2 regions of the Duganella hordei genome follow, and region 1 is predicted to be linked to the other one. Evidence: predicted binding sites of a transcription regulator. Region 1 holds the regulator's gene; the other holds the start of a gene.

Region 1 (7,767 bases):
CTGGCCGAGAAGATCAAGCGCGAATTCAAGGACGGCGAGATCGACGTGGTCATGCCGATTCCGGATTCGTCGCGTCCGGCCGCGATCCAGCTGGCGCTGGCGCTGAACGTCGAGTACCGCGAAGGCTTCATCAAGAACCGCTACATCGGCCGCACCTTCATCATGCCGGGCCAGGCCGCGCGCAAGAAATCCGTGCGCCAGAAGCTCAACGCCATCGCCTCCGAGTTCAAGGACAAGGTCGTGCTGCTGGTCGACGATTCGATCGTGCGCGGCACCACCAGCCGCGAGATCGTGCAGATGGCGCGCGAAGCGGGCGCGAAGAAAGTGATCTTCGCTTCGGCCGCGCCGCCGGTGATCTATCCGAACGTGTACGGCATCGACATGCCGACCCGCGACGAGCTGATCGCCTACGGCCGCACCACCGAGGAAGTGTGCCGCGAGATCACCGCCGACCACCTGGTGTACCAGGACATCGACGCGCTGAAACGGGCGATCTCGGACGTCAATCCGGCGCTGAAGAATTTCGAGGCTTCGTGCTTCGACGGCGTCTACGTCACCGGCGACATCTCGAAGGACTACCTGGACAAGCTGGAGTACGCGCGCCACCATCCGAAGGCCGCCGCGCCGGAAGACGCGGGCCGCTCGCAACTGAACCTGAACCTGGCTGTCACCGAAGCGTAACCGTAACCATGAGCGACAAAAAGAACTACGGTTTCACCACCACCATCCTGCACAACGACCGCCTGAAAGGCATCGAGCACGGCTCGCTGCACAAGCCCATCCATACCTCGGTCGCCTTCGGCTACGCCGACGCGCGCCAGCTGGCGTCCGTGTTCCAGGGCAAGGAGCCGGGCTTCCGCTACGGCCGCCAGGGCAACCCCACCATCTCCGCGCTGGAAGACAAGGTCAACAAGATGGAGCAGGGCGTCGGCACGCTGTGCTTCGCCACCGGCATGGGCGCGATCGGCGCCGTGTTCCAGTCGCTGCTGCGCGCCGGCGACCACGTGGTGTCGTCGGCCTTCCTGTTCGGTAACACCAACAGCCTGTGGCAGACCACGATGGGGCAGGGCGTGGCCGTGTCCTTCGTCGACGCCACCGACGTCGCCAACGTCGCCGCCGCCATCACCGACCAGACCCGCGTGGTGTTCGTCGAAACCATCGCCAATCCGCGCACGCAGGTGGCGGATTTGCGGCGCATCGGCGAACTGTGCCAGCAGCGCGGCATCCTCTACATCGTCGACAACACGATGACCACGCCATATCTGTTCCGTCCGAAATCGGTCGGCGCCGGCCTGGTGATCAATGCGCTGACCAAGTCGATCGGCGGCCACGGCAACGCGCTGGGTGGCAGCCTGACGGACACCGGCGTCTACGACTGGAGCAGGTTCCCGAATATCTACGAGAACTACAAGAAGGCCGCGCCCGCGCAATGGGGGCTGGCGCAGATCCGCGCCAAGGGCCTGCGCGACTTCGGCGCCTCGCTGGCGCCGGAAGCGGCGCACCACATCGCCGTCGGCGCCGAAACGCTGGCGCTGCGCATGGAGCGCACCAGCAGCAACGCGCTGGCGCTGGCCGGGATGCTGGAGGCGGACGAGCGCGTCGCAGCGGTTCACTATCCAGGGCTGAAGTCGCACCCGCAACATGGCATCTCGACCGAGCTGTTCCGCAGTTACGGCTCGCTGCTGAGCTTTGAGCTGAAGGACGGCATCGACTGCTTCGATTTCCTCAATCGCCTGAAATTGGCGATTCCGGCGTCCAACCTGGGCGACACGCGCACGCTGGTGATTCCCGTGGCCCACACCATCTTCTACGAGATGGGCGCCGAGCGCCGCGCGTCGATGGGCATCGCCGAATCGCTGATACGGGTGTCGGTCGGCATCGAAGACGCCGACGATCTGCTGGACGACTTCGCCTGCGCGCTGGAAGGCTGCTGATACAAAACTGCACATTTGAATATTTGTGCGCAGTTATCTTTTTCTATACACTTGGCTTTAATATATTTAAAGCCAAGGGGCGGAACAATGAAAACTGCTTTGGTGTTTGCGTTAACGCTGGCCGCGGCCGGCGCAGTCCAGGCCGAAGACCTGCAGAGTGACCAGCACAGGGCCCGCCAGTCCGACATCGACTACTACACCCAGCGCTACGACGGCGCCGATGTCGCGCTGGCCAGGTTCAACTGCGTCAAGCCCGACATTCCCACCCGCTCCGAAACCAAGCAGGACATCAAGGCCGTCGGCGCCGGCATCGACGCCTGGATGGCTTGCTACAACGGTTTCGTCAAAAAACTGCACGACGTGCTTCCTGTCGGCAAAGCCATTCCGGACGACCTGGTCGACCTGATGACGGACGACGAGTTGAAGCAGGCACTGTCCCGGCTGGATCACGCCTACGCCGCCGTCTACGCCGAAGGCAAGCAGCGCGCCGACCAGATCATGGCCGCCCGCGAAGCCTGGCAAACCAAGACCAACGAATTCGTCGCCACCGAGAACGCCCGCACGCAGCAGGTCGCCCTGGTGCAGCAGACCGAGGCCCGCAACGGCGCCTCGACCGCGCGCGCGTCGGGTCCGGTGCCCACGCTGGCGGTCAAGCACTGAATTGTTTTGCCAAATCCTTAAGTTTGGTTATACACTTGGTTTTTCAGACTATAACTAAAAAGGTGTGACATGAAAGCTTCGTCGATAATCGGGTTGTGCATGGTATTGGTCAGCGGCAGCGTGCTGGCGGATGAGCTGGCCGATGCCGACAAGTTGATGGCCGCCAAGGACTACACCCGCGCGCTGCCGATCTACGCCAAGCTGGCCGCCGGCGGCAACGCCGTCGCGCAATTCCACCTGGGCGAACTGTACTGGTACGGCGAAGGCACGGCGGTGGACATGGCCAAGGGCGACGAGCTGTTCAAGAAGGCCGCCGACGCTGGCGTGGCCGACGCCAAGGCGGCCTTGCAGATGACGCCGCAGCGCCAGGCCAAGCTGAGCCAGATCGACTACTACGCCAACAAGTACGACGGCTCGGATATTACGCTGAGCAAGTTCAACTGCGTCAAGCCGGACATTCCAGCGATGTCCACCAATGTCAGGGACATCAAGGCGGTCGGCGTCAACGTCGACGCCTGGCTGGCCTGCTACAACGGTTTCGTCAAGAACCTGAACAGCCTGCTGCCAGCCGGCAAGGCAATCCCGGCCGACCTGCCCAACCTGATGACGGATGCCGAATTTGCCCAGTCCATCGCGCGCATGGACCAGGCCTACGCGGCCGCCGGCGCCGATGCGAAGAAGCAGGCCGACAGCGTGAACCTGGCGCAGGCAGCCTGGGAAGCCAAGACCACCGAGTACGTCAAGACCGCCAGCGCCCGCAGCCAGAACGCGCTGACCCAGCGCCAGGCGGAAACCGACCAGCAGCAGAACTGGGACCAGAACATGCGGGTCGGCAGTTCTATCATGGGCAAGAGCACCAAATAACTACGATGTGATAACCGGGAGTAAACGATGAGAGTTGCAATAATTGCTGGTCTGATGATCGTGATGGGCACGCAGGCTTGGGCTGCGGGGACGACCGATGTGGACCAGATCGTGGCCAAGCGCCGCGCGCACCAGGCGGACATCGACTATTACACCAGCCGCTACGACGGTGCCGACCTGGCCGCCAAGGCCAACTGCGCCGAGCCGGTGATGCCGTCCCATTCCGCTTCCCGCGACGGCGTCAAGCAGGTGCGTAACAATATCGCTGAATGGAGCGAGTGCTACAACCAGTTCATCGGCAGCTATAACGCCTTGTTGCCGGCCGGCAAAGCCATTCCGGCCGACGTGGCGGCGGTGATGACCGATGCCGAGCGCAAGGTCGCGGCCACGCGCATGGATATGGCCTATACCGAGATCGCCATGGAGATGCAGCGCAAGGCGCAGGCGCTGGACGTCAAGGCGGAGTTGTGGGCGCAGGCCACCTCGGAATTCCTGAAGGACCCGAGCTACGTCAAGCACTTCAAACAGAACTACTATTCGGTCAACAACAGCGACAACGGCATGGCTTCCTATGTTGTCGGCAGCGCCATGCCTGGCCAGCGTCCGACCGCAGACAACCGCCGCTAAGACCATAGCGGCGTCCGGGCAGCTGGCGCGAACTTAGTGCCAGCTGCGCATCAGGCCGACCGCCAGGCCTTCCAGCGCGAACTCGTCCGCTTCCGGATCGACCTTGATGATCTTGAAGTCCGGATTCTCCGGCAACAATTCCACCGTGGATCCCGTCTTCCGGTAGCGCTTGACCGTGACGTCGTTGCCGATGCGGGCCACGACGATCTGGCCGTTCTTGGCGCTGTCCACCTTCTTCACCGCAAGTAAATCGCCATCCATGATGCCGGCGTCGCGCATCGATTCGCCGCGCACCTTGAGCAGGTAGTCCGGCTTGGACGAGAACATCGCCGGATCAACGCTGTAGCTGGTTTCCAGGTTTTCCTGCGCCAGGATGGGCGAGCCGGCGGCCACGCGGCCGATCAGCGGCAGCGACATCATCAGCGACGGCGGCACCTTCGGCATCGCCGGCTCGGCATGCACGCCCAGCAGGCGGATACCGCGCGAGGTGCCGGCGGCGATCTCGATCGCGCCCTTGCGCGCCAGCGCCTGCAGGTGCTCCTCGGCCGCGTTGGCGGATTTGAAGCCCAGTTCATTGGCGATCTCGGCACGGGTCGGCGGGAAGCCGGTGTTTTCGATGGCATCCTTGATCAGATTGAGAATTTGTTCCTGTCGTGCGGTGAGCTTGATCATAGAGTCCGTTGGGCCTGTGTATATAGACAGTCTGTATTTTTGTACAGTGTGAGAGGAAATGCAAGAGGATTTGTTGCTTTGGGCGAAATAAATTCATGCGGCCTCATAGGGCGGGGAATTTCGGCGGCGGGCCGGGGCTGGTTTTTTGGCCCAAAAGCTGATATAGTCGCGGGCTTACCTCTTCCCACACCTGTCTTGACGCCAGGGTGGGCTATATTCACAGTCCTTAAGGGAGTTTGCATGCGTCACTATGAAATAGTATTTATCGTCCACCCGGACCAGAGCGAGCAAGTGCCCGCCATGATCGAGCGTTACAAAACCACCGTAACGACCCGCGGCGGCGCCGTGCACCGTGTTGAAGATTGGGGCCGTCGTCAGATGGCTTACTCGATCCAGAAACTGGCTAAAGCACACTACATCTGCCTGAACATCGAATGCGACAACGAGACCCTGGTCGAGCTGGAAACCGCCTTCAAATTCAATGATGCCGTGCTGCGTCACCTGACCGTCAAGATGAAGAAAGCGGAAACCGCTCCTTCGCCGATGATGAAGTCGGTACAACGTGAAGATGCAGCGAAATCGCATCGCACCGAAGCTCCAGCAGCCGCTGCTGCTCCTGCGGCCTAATTGTTTCAGAACCGGGCTGAATCAGCTCCAGTGAATGTAAGCCAATTCATCGCCTTGATCGCCGAACGGGACGCCTTGCGCTATACCCCGGCCGGCATGCCGATCGTGAACGCTGTCCTGCAGCACCGGTCGCAGCAGATGGAGGCGGGCATTGCCCGATTGAGCGAGTTTGAAATTTCCGCGGTTGCCGCGGGCGAGATTTCAGGCCGCTTCAGTCAGGCGCCACTGGCAGGCATGTATCAGTTCACCGGTTTTCTGAACAAGAAGAATCGCAATAGCAAAAGCCTGGTGTTTCACATCATTGATTTTAGTGCTGTCCCAGACAGCTCAATTTAAATACAGGAGCCTAAAATGGCATTCGGTAAAAAGTTCGACAAAAACAAGCTCAAGCTGAAAGAAAAGCGCAAGCAACAAAACCCATTGTTCAAACGTAAGAAGTTCTGCCGCTTCACCGCAGCAAACGTTGAACAAGTTGACTACAAAGACGTCGACACCCTGAAGGACTTCGTCCAGGAAAACGGCAAAATCATGCCAGCACGTCTGACCGGTACCAAGGCGCACTACCAGCGTCAAGTTGACACCGCAATCAAGCGCGCCCGCTACCTCGCGCTGCTGCCTTACACCGATCTGCACCACGCTTAATTGCGTAGTCTAGATAAGATCCTGGAGAAGAACTATGCAAATCATTCTGTTAGAAAAAGTCGTCAACCTGGGCAACCTGGGTGAAGTCGTTAAAGTTAAAGACGGTTACGCACGTAACTTCCTGATTCCGCAAAAAATGGCTCGCCGCGCTACCGCGTCGGCCGTTGCTGAATTCGAAGTCAAGCGCGCTGAACTGGAAAAAGCTGCTGCCGCCAAACTGGCCGCCGCGCAAGCCCAAGGCGAGAAACTGAACGGCATGACCGTGAACGTTTCGCAAAAAGCTGGTGTCGACGGCCGTCTGTTCGGCTCCGTCACCAACTTCGACATCGCTGAAGCGCTGACCAAAGCTGGTTTCGCCGTTGAAAAAGCTGCCGTGCGCATGCCTACCGGTCCGCTGAAGACCGTGGGCGAGCACCCGGTGAGCGTTGCTCTGCACACCGACGTGGTGGTGGAAGTGACCGTTGCTGTCGTAGGCGAAGCTGCCTAAGATTTGAGCGGGCGGCAACGCCTGCCAAGCTTGCAACATCGAGAAAAAAGCCGGGCTAGCCCGGCTTTTTTCTCGTCATAATTTTGTAGTATGGCACAAACAAGCAGGTATAATTCGCGCCATGAACGCCCCTTCCGATCCGCAAGTAGATTCACTCCGCGTCCCGCCGCATTCCATCGAAGCAGAACAGTCCGTCATCGGCGGCCTGCTGCGCGACAATGCCGCGTTCGACCGCATCGCGGACATGATGCATCCGGAAGATTTCTACCGCTACGACCACCGCATCATCTTCGAGCAGATCGTCAAGATGATCAACGGCTCCAAGCCGGCCGACGTGATCACCGTATTTGAAACCTTGACCCAGCTGGGCAAGGCCGAGGACGTCGGCGGCCTGGCCTACCTGAACGCGATGGCGCAAAACACGCCGTCGGCCGCCAACATCCGCCGCTACGCCGAGATCGTGCGCGACCGTTCCATCCTGCGCCAGCTGATCACCGTGGCCGACGAGATTTCCGGCCAGGCGTTCAGCCCGCAGGGCAAGGAAGTCAAGCAGATGCTCGACGAGGCCGAATCGAAGATCTTCGCCATCGCCGAGCAGGGCGCCCGCGGCGCCGCCGGCTGGACCGCCGTGCAGCCGCTGCTGACCCAGGTGGTCGAGCGCATCGACGAGTTGTACTCGCGTGAAAACCAGTCCGAGATCACCGGCGTGCCGACCGGCTTCATCGACCTCGACCGTATGACCTCCGGCCTGCAGCCGGGCGACCTGGTCATCGTGGCCGGCCGTCCGTCGATGGGCAAGACCGCATTCTCCGTCAACATCGGCGAAAACGTCGCCATCGAGGCCGGCCTGCCGGTGGCGATCTTCTCGATGGAGATGGGCGGCGCCCAGCTGGCGATGCGTATGCTGGGCTCGGTCGGCCAGCTCGACCAGCACCGCCTGCGCACCGGCCGCCTGAACGACGAGGACTGGCCGCGCCTGACGCACGCCATCCAGAAGATGAACGACGCCCAGTTGTTCATCGACGAGACCCCGGCGCTGAACCCGATCGAGATGCGCGCCCGCGCGCGCCGCCTGTCGCGCCAGTGCGGCAAGCTGGGCCTGATCATCGTCGACTACCTGCAGCTGATGACCGGCTCGACCCAAGGCGACAACCGCGCCTCCGAAATCTCGGAGATCTCGCGCTCGCTCAAGGGCCTGGCCAAGGAGCTGCAGTGCCCGGTGATCGCGCTGTCGCAGCTGAACCGCTCGCTGGA
Region 2 (7,767 bases), on a different contig from region 1:
GATTTTGACCCTATGTAACGACGTAGGTCGGACGTCCGCAACGGGGCGGAAGCGGACTCGAGTACGCCACGCAGCCATTACGCGGAATTTACGCAACCTGCTGCTATTCAGGCGAGTCCACAGGCGGTTCGGTGCCGGTAACCGGCATCCACTAAGCGCTCAACGTTTGCTTGAGTGTGAATCACCCCTATCAATGTGCCTCTGTAAGCGTAGGCGTTGGGCAGTGTTAGTGGAAATTACGGCTGCGTGTTTCGAGTTCCCCAAGCAGGTGCGTCAGGTCGACTAGGCGCTTGGCGACCAGGTGGCGCACGTTGTTTGCCATCTGCCATTGCCCGTACACGCCCAACAGGCGCGAGCCCATGACTTCTTTACGTTGCTGCTCGACGAGCTTGGGCCAGACGATGACGTTGACGTTGCCTGTCTCGTCTTCCATGGTGATGAAGACGACGCCCTTTGCAGTGCCCGGGCGCTGGCGCACCGTCACCAGGCCGCAGCCCCGCGCCAGCTGGCCATCGCTGTAGTGGTTGAGCACTTCGGACGGCATGAAGCGCATCGCATGCAGGCGCTTGCGCAGCAGCGCGAGCGGGTGACGGCCCAACGTCAGTCCGAGATGACGGTAGTCGGCCACCAATTCCTCCGCCTCAGAAGGCGCCTCCAGCTGCAGCGCCTCCTCGGCCACATGCGCTTCCCGCAGCAGTCCCTTGTCCGGCGTGCTGCCGGCCGCGCTCCACATCGCTTCCCGGCGGTTGCCGCTGATCGATGCAAGAGCGTTGGCGCTGGCCAGCAGCTTGAGCTGCGCGGCGTCCAGATCCGCGCGCAGGCCCAGGTCGTGCAGGCTCGTGAACGGCTCGACCGCGCGTGCCTCTTCGATGCGCCAGGCGGCTTCGCGCTCCATACCCGTGATGGTGTTCAGCCCCAGGCGAACGGCGTGCTGTGGCCGATCTGATGGCTCCAGCATGGCTTCCCAGTGGCTGATGTGGATGTCGACCGGCCGCACCTCGACGCCGTGTCGCTTGGCGTCCTGGACCAGCTGCGACGGGCTGTAAAACCCCATCGGCTGGCTGTTGAGCAGCGCGCACAGGAAGGCCGCCGGTTCGTGGCATTTGAGCCAGCTGGAGGTGTAGGCCAGCAGCGCAAAGCTGGCCGCGTGGGACTCCGGGAAACCGTACTCGCTGAAGCCGCGGATCTGGCCTGCGATGGAGGCTGCGAACTCCGGCGTGTAGCCGCGCTCGGCCATGCCGGCCATCAGCTTGTCCTCGAACTTTTCCAGGCCGCCCTTGCGCTTCCAGGCCGCCATCGCCCGGCGCAGCTGGTCGGCCTCGCCGGCGGTGAAGCCCGCCGCAACCATGGCGATCTGCATCACCTGTTCCTGGAAGATGGGGATGCCCAGGGTACGCGACAGCACGCCCTCGATCGCCTTGCTGGGATAGGTCACCGGATCGGTGCCGGCGCGCCGGCGCAGATAGGGATGGATCATGCCGCCCTGGATCGGGCCGGGACGGATGATGGCCACCTCGATCACCAGATCGTAGAAGGTGCGAGGCCGCAAGCGCGGCAGCATCGACATCTGGCCGCGGCTCTCGATCTGGAACACACCCACCGTGTCGGCCTGGCAGATCATGTCGTAGGTGGCCGGATCCTCGTGCGGGATGTCCTGCAGTTCGAAGCGCTCGCCGCGCAGCTCCGAGATCAGGTCCAGCGCGCGGCGCATCGCGCTGAGCATGCCCAGCGCCAGGATATCGATCTTCAGCAGGCCAACAGCGTCCAGGTCGTCCTTGTCCCACTGGATGATGGTGCGGTCCTCCATGCTGGCATTTTCCACCGGCACCAGGCGCGACAGCTTGGTGCGGGCGATGACGAAGCCGCCGGGGTGCTGGGACATGTGGCGTGGGAAGCGCATCATGCGCTCGGCCAGATAGGCCCACTTGTGGGCGATGTCCGATTCCGGATCGAAACCGCAGCTGACCATCCGTTCGGCCAGTTCCGTGCGTCCGCCCCAGCCGTGCGCCGCCTTGGCCACCTTATCGACAATTGAGAGATCGACGCCCAGCGCGGTGCCGACGTCGCGCAGCACGCTCTTTGGCTGGTAGCTGGTGACCACCGCCGTCAGCGCCGCTCGGGTACGTCCATACTTGTTGTAGATGTACTGGATGACTTCCTCGCGCCGCTGATGTTCGAAGTCCACGTCGATGTCGGGTGGCTCGTTGCGCTCCTTCGAAATAAACCTCTCGAACAAGAGCGTGCCGCGCGCCGGATCGACTTCCGTCACGCCCAGGCAAAAACAGACGGCGCTGTTGGCGGCGGATCCGCGTCCCTGGCACAGGATCCTGTTCGCGCGCGCGAAACGGACGATGTCGTACACGGTGAGGAAGTAGTTTTCGTAGGCCAGTTCGGCGATCAGCTGTAGCTCGCGTTCCAGCAGATCCTGCACGGTGTCGGGAATGCCGTGAGGGTAGCGCCAGTGGGCGCCGATGTAGGCCTGCTCGCGCAGGTAGCTGGTGGGCGTGTGTCCCTCCGGCACGATCTCGACCGGATACTCGTAGCGCAGCTCGTCGAGCGAGAACCTGCACAGGTCGGCCAAGCGTATCGTCTCGTCGAGCATCTCGCGCGCATACAGGTTGCCCAGACGCACGCGCGAACGGAGGTGCTGCTCCGCGTTGGAGGCGAGCCGGTAGCCGCAGCGCGCCACTGGCACGCCATGGCGGATCGCGGTCATCGTATCCTGCAGCGGTTTGGCCGAGCGCACATGCATGACGACGTCGCCGGTGGCCACCACCGGCAGCGCCAGCTGCGCGGCGATCGCCAGCACCGTTTGCCGGTGTTCCTCGTCGCGCGAGCGCAGATGCAAGGTGAGGGCGATGCGCGCGCGTCCGGGCGCGTTCTGCAGCAGCCACGCGGCATGGCGTTCCAGCACGGAGGCATCCTCTCCGTAGCGGGGCAGCAGCACTAGCTGGCAGTCCGGCATGCCACGCAGCTCTGCCAGGTCCGGCGGCGGGGCGGCGATGTCGCGCGGACGTATCAGGTAGCTGCCTTTCTCCGCGCGCCGGCGGCCGACGGTGATCAGCTCGCACAGGTTGCCGTAGCCGTTCCTGTTCACGGCCAGCACCAGCAACTTGAACGGCGGGCTGCCGTCCTCCGGCGTCACCCACATCTGGCTGCCGATCACCAGCTTCAGGGCAGCCTCCTTGGCCGCCTGATGCGCCTTGACGACACCGGCCATCGTGCACTCGTCTGCGATCGCCAGCGCATGGTAGCCCAGGCCGGCGGCCCGCTCGACCAGCTGTTCGGGCGCAGAGGAGCCGTGCAGGAAGGTGTAGTGGCTGACGCACTGCAGTTCCGCGTAGGCCGGCAGGATGGAAGGAGTGGCCATGAACGTGTCAGCCGAACAGGCCGTGCAGGTACCAGCGCGCATCGCGGGTGCGATAGATCCAGTAACAGGTGGCGTCCGTTCCCTGCGCGACGTAGTAGTCGCGCACCACCGTCTGGTTGTCCCACCATCCTGCCTCCAGGCGCTCGGGACCGCGTATCAGCCGTAGGGGGCTGCCGTAAAACGGCCGCTCCTCGCGCATGATCAGCGCGATCGGCTTCGGCAGCACCCAGCAGGGGCGGTCCAGCAGCTCGTCCTCTTCCTGCAGCCCCTTCCTCGCCTGCGTCGCCGGCTGCCAGCCGTTGCACTGTTCCGGACGATGGTCCGGCGTAAAGGCCGGGGTCATCACGTTCTCCGGTCCCAGCCTGGCGGACAGCAGCTCGAGCAGGCGCTTGAAGTCGGTGGGCGAACCGCCGGGCTCGGGGAACAGCTGGTCGGTCGGAGGCAGCATCGGCTGCAGCTGATCGGCCCGCAAAGTCAGGCCGATCACCGGCGCCGCCAGTTCCATCTTGGCCAGTCGCTCTTTCAACAGCCGCAGCAGGTGCTGCTCCTTCCACGCGGGTTCGGCCAACGCAATTTCCAGCGGCGTCGGGGCAATGGCCGCGCGCCCACGCTCATGTTCCAGCAACAGGGTAAAGGTCAGCACGGCCAGCTGGCGCGCCGTCAGCCAGCCCGTCATCTGCAGGATCAGCGCGGTCGCGCCCACCAGCAGCGCCTCGGCGTGCTCGATGCGGTCGAAGGTTTCGACATGGGCCGAGAAGGCGTCGGGGATGGCGATCCAGTGGTGCATTTCCTGCTGGTCGCCGTAGGCCTGGTCGAGTGCCGCCAGCAGCAGCTTGCCGGTGCGGCGCAGCAGGCCTGCGCGCGGCAGGCGCCGCAGGGCGCCCAACTGTTTGGCGCCGATGCCGTCGAGCCAGACCGTGAACGGCTGTGCGGCAGGCTCCAACGTGCACGCCAGTTGGTCGAGGCGCGAGGCGAGGGTGCGCAGCCGCAGACAGCGGCGGTGCGGCGGTCGCTTGCGCTCATGCGGTGCATGCGCCAGCAGCCAGGCACCGTGGGCCGTTGGCGCGGCGCCCAACACCGGTGTAAACCCCAGCCGCTGGACGCTGTGACCAACCAAGCGGCACAGCGCCAGTGGGCCGCCGAACAGGCGCAGGCTGGCACCGACATCGAGCGTCATGCTGAAGTCGGCGTCGAACGCCACCTCCGGCGTAAACTGCAGCAGGGCCAGCGCGATCGCGTCGAGCGCGCGCGCCTCCTTGGCCACATCGCGCTCCAGCATGGCGGTGTCGGGGGCGATGGTGGCGACGCCGCTACTGCGCATGCCCGGCTGCACGCCTTCGCGTCGCGCCGATGGCGACGCGATCAGGACCTGTCCGCCGTCCATAACCGCGTAAGCACCCGCTTCAGACCAGGACGGGCGCAGCGTTTCGAGCGGTAACAACGGCAGGTACAAACTTAACAGCAGGGGCGTTTTCATGATGCAGAGGGTGACGGCCGGCGGGCATGTCGGGTAATGGTACGAACAGGGTTTCGTCGGAGGCGGGGCCGCGGCGCTTGAGCACTTCAATTGCGACCCCACCCACCGCCGGCCGCAATCCGAGCCGAAGCGGTGCCGGCGATGCTTCGCCGGCGCAGGCCATCGGGCGCATCAGCCAGAACCAGGTGTCCGCGGACTGCGCCGCGAGATTGAGCCGCCGCAGAGATTCCGGACGCACGTTGGTCTGCCACAACACGACCGCGCCGCAGCTGCCGTTTTTGAGTATCTGTTCGGCGGTCCACAACGCGTCGCCGGAACCCGACGCGCGTACCCACAGCAGTCGGCTGGTGTCGATGCCCAGTTTCCTGAACGCCTTGGCTTGCGGAAGGTAGGGCGGCTGGACCAGGGCGATCCGCTGGCCCTCCGACAGCTTGCACAGAATCGGCTTGAGCAGCTGCAGCTCACCGATGCCGGATTGCTGCAACAGCAGTTCGACCAGCGTGGAGCGCGGCCACCCTCCATTGGGCAATTCATGATCCAGCATGGCATGACCGGTTGGGTGTCCCGGCACGCGCGATACCGCCAGTTCGCTGGCCCGCCAGACATCAGGCCACGCCGACGGCGGACTGGCGTTGAAGTCGGCTGGTTGCTGTTGCAGCGCTTGGCAGAGCATGATTTTGTTAATAGTTTAAACTGTATGGATGTACAGTATAATCCATGCCCCGGGGCTTTGCGCAAGTGCTTTTTGCTTCCGTGCAGAAATAGGCAGGCGCCGCGTTGCGGACCTGTCCACGCCCCCAATGGGGAGGTGCGGAAACGGTGTGGCGTTTCTGTGGCGGCGCCGGACGTACAGCAGCCTGAGGGGATAAAAGGGCGTTCGTGGGGGGGCTTGCTTTTATTCATGCACCTGAGGTCTGAGGTGCAGTGGAACGGAAAACCGGATCAAGGAAAATCCATGATTAAGCCGCCGCACGTCCACCACGGGGATCGCATCCCGCGTGGCCGGGATGCCCGTAGCGGCCGGCAACCGGATGCCAAGCTCGCGAACGGCTTGTTGCCGCATCAGCGCCAGGCTCATTGATCGGCTGCTGGCCACCACCGGTCCGGTGCGAAGGCGATCAAGCTGGGAATTCCGACTGCCACCAGAAGATACTAAGAGGCCTTCCAGGCGCGTTTGCTGATCCAGGCTCATTCCAACTCCGAGCGTGCGCCACAAGCGCTCCTCGACGCGGCTGCGCAGGCGCGTGACGTACCTTTCAAGCGTCGTACAGCCTGGCAGCAGCACCTTGTGTGTCACGGAGCCACGTTAGTGCGCTCGAACAACACGCTCGGCCGGTCGGTGCGGTCCAGCAAAGAGCGTACAGCCAGCCGCCGGAACTGGCGGTGCCAAGGCAAGGACGGCCACCACTCAATTATCCCTACCCATTTTCACTCTCACCCCACCGATGACGACTGCTGTGATTGGGCGGTTGATCACCAGTCGATCACCCATCTTCCCGTTATTATCATGGCTCGGGCACGAGCCAAGCATATATCCCTCAGTCGACTTTGCCGTAACCGCGACGACCGTGGCCACGCCGATTCCCTGCAAACTCAAAAGATAGGCGGTACAGGGGGAAACTTTCTTGGGCCCGGCTTCCAGGACGATGGTGGTAGGCTCGAACGTGAAGTCGTTGCTTGCTTTGTTGACTACGACCAGGGCCGTTCCTTGCGGTTGTGTTTCGACCCCGACTTTCAGGTTTCTCGTTTCGCCACTGTACATTCCGAAACGTGAACCTTCGACCTGGGCAGATTTTCCAGTATTTCGGGACTGATCCTGAAGGACCTTATGCAGGCCGACCAAGTACTCTGCGCACTCCGATTTTTTTGAAAAGATGCTGAAAGTCTTCTTATTCTGGTTCGGAAGCGTTACTGTCAGGCTCGCAAACCTGGGCGATAAAAACTTAAGTTCTGGCTGCATGTCGGCCATCCGCGCGGCCTGTTGAGCTGCAGTCGGAATCGCAGCTCCAGGGATATTGCCAACTGGCGGGAAAAATTCTGTTAGAGGACGGCAGGCATTCCTCGCACCATCTGCTACAAGCCACAATGGTGAAAGCTTGCGCTGCTCCGCAGCGGCCATCATATTCTGCCGAAAAGTCGCGCATGCTTTCGGGGTCGTCGCAAAAGCATAATTGTAGCCAGACTTCGAAGAGAAGACTTTTATCTCCCCCTCATCTGTCTTGTCCGTAAAGTCGAGCTTGACACCGCCTTGGACATTTTGCGCCAACGATGCCTCAGGACTTACATCGCTCGGTAGTGCAACGCACAGTTCCGCTAACGCCGCAGATTTGTCCATACGCACATAGAACCACTTCAGTTCAGTTGCGCGAACCGGTAACGCAGACGCAACAAGTACAAAGGCGAAAATCCAGCTTGCAGCCGCATCGAGATGCCATGCCGTCTTTTTCATGTTTATCTATTGCCAGTAAGAAAATTTACATTCTATCAATAGATATCGAACTAACATAGAACCTTGTTCGAAATCACAGGAAGCTGAACGTGCGACCCTCAAGCGCACGATCAGCTTATTGATTCAAGCTCGCAACGTGACGGACAAAAGCGGTTTTGAATTGCCTCGATCTCGTTTCCGAACACGCCCCACGCCGGCATCCGCGTCTCCAAGCTGGGCTACGCCAGTGTGCGCTAAGAAGTGGCACTGTACCGCAACGACGACGAACTTCCTGCAGCGGCCGGCCACTTCGTCCATATCTACGTTGAGCGCAGCAGCAACCGTTCAGTGCCGATTCCCGCGCTCGTGCGCGGCGTGCTTGAAACGATGTCGAATGCAAAAGCAAGTAACGGATGGTCGGGAAGTTGAAATAACTGCACTCTAGATGGCATTGAAACCTCCGGAGTCAGAAAAATGCTTATGCACAAAGTC

Evidence for each region. The regulator LexA, encoded in region 1, represses DNA repair genes until DNA is damaged. The targets are predictions, from matches to a motif close to ACTGTATNNNNATACAGT.
Region 2: imuA (translesion DNA synthesis-associated protein ImuA) is a predicted target of LexA. The motif match lies at 5,540-5,557, and genes of this name have one in related genera.

What each region holds. Positions count from the first base shown of each region.
Region 1 covers NZ_BPWI01000027.1:17,661-25,427, forward strand. Annotated here, with positions in the region: gene purF (amidophosphoribosyltransferase) at 1-681, shown strand, start outside; gene ABWW33_RS31120 (cystathionine gamma-synthase family protein) at 690-1,934, shown strand; gene ABWW33_RS31125 (hypothetical protein) at 2,022-2,594, shown strand; gene ABWW33_RS31130 (tetratricopeptide repeat protein) at 2,694-3,458, shown strand; gene ABWW33_RS31135 (hypothetical protein) at 3,486-4,085, shown strand; gene lexA (transcriptional repressor LexA) at 4,119-4,757, opposite strand; gene rpsF (30S ribosomal protein S6) at 4,998-5,384, shown strand; gene priB (primosomal replication protein N) at 5,415-5,720, shown strand; gene rpsR (30S ribosomal protein S18) at 5,736-6,026, shown strand; gene rplI (50S ribosomal protein L9) at 6,061-6,513, shown strand; gene ABWW33_RS31165 (replicative DNA helicase) at 6,635-7,767, shown strand, end outside.
Region 2 covers NZ_BPWI01000038.1:179-7,945, reverse strand. Annotated here, with positions in the region: gene ABWW33_RS32790 (error-prone DNA polymerase) at 227-3,370, opposite strand; gene ABWW33_RS32785 (Y-family DNA polymerase) at 3,378-4,754, opposite strand; gene imuA (translesion DNA synthesis-associated protein ImuA) at 4,774-5,520, opposite strand; gene ABWW33_RS32775 (hypothetical protein) at 5,743-6,039, opposite strand; gene ABWW33_RS32770 (hypothetical protein) at 6,256-7,296, opposite strand.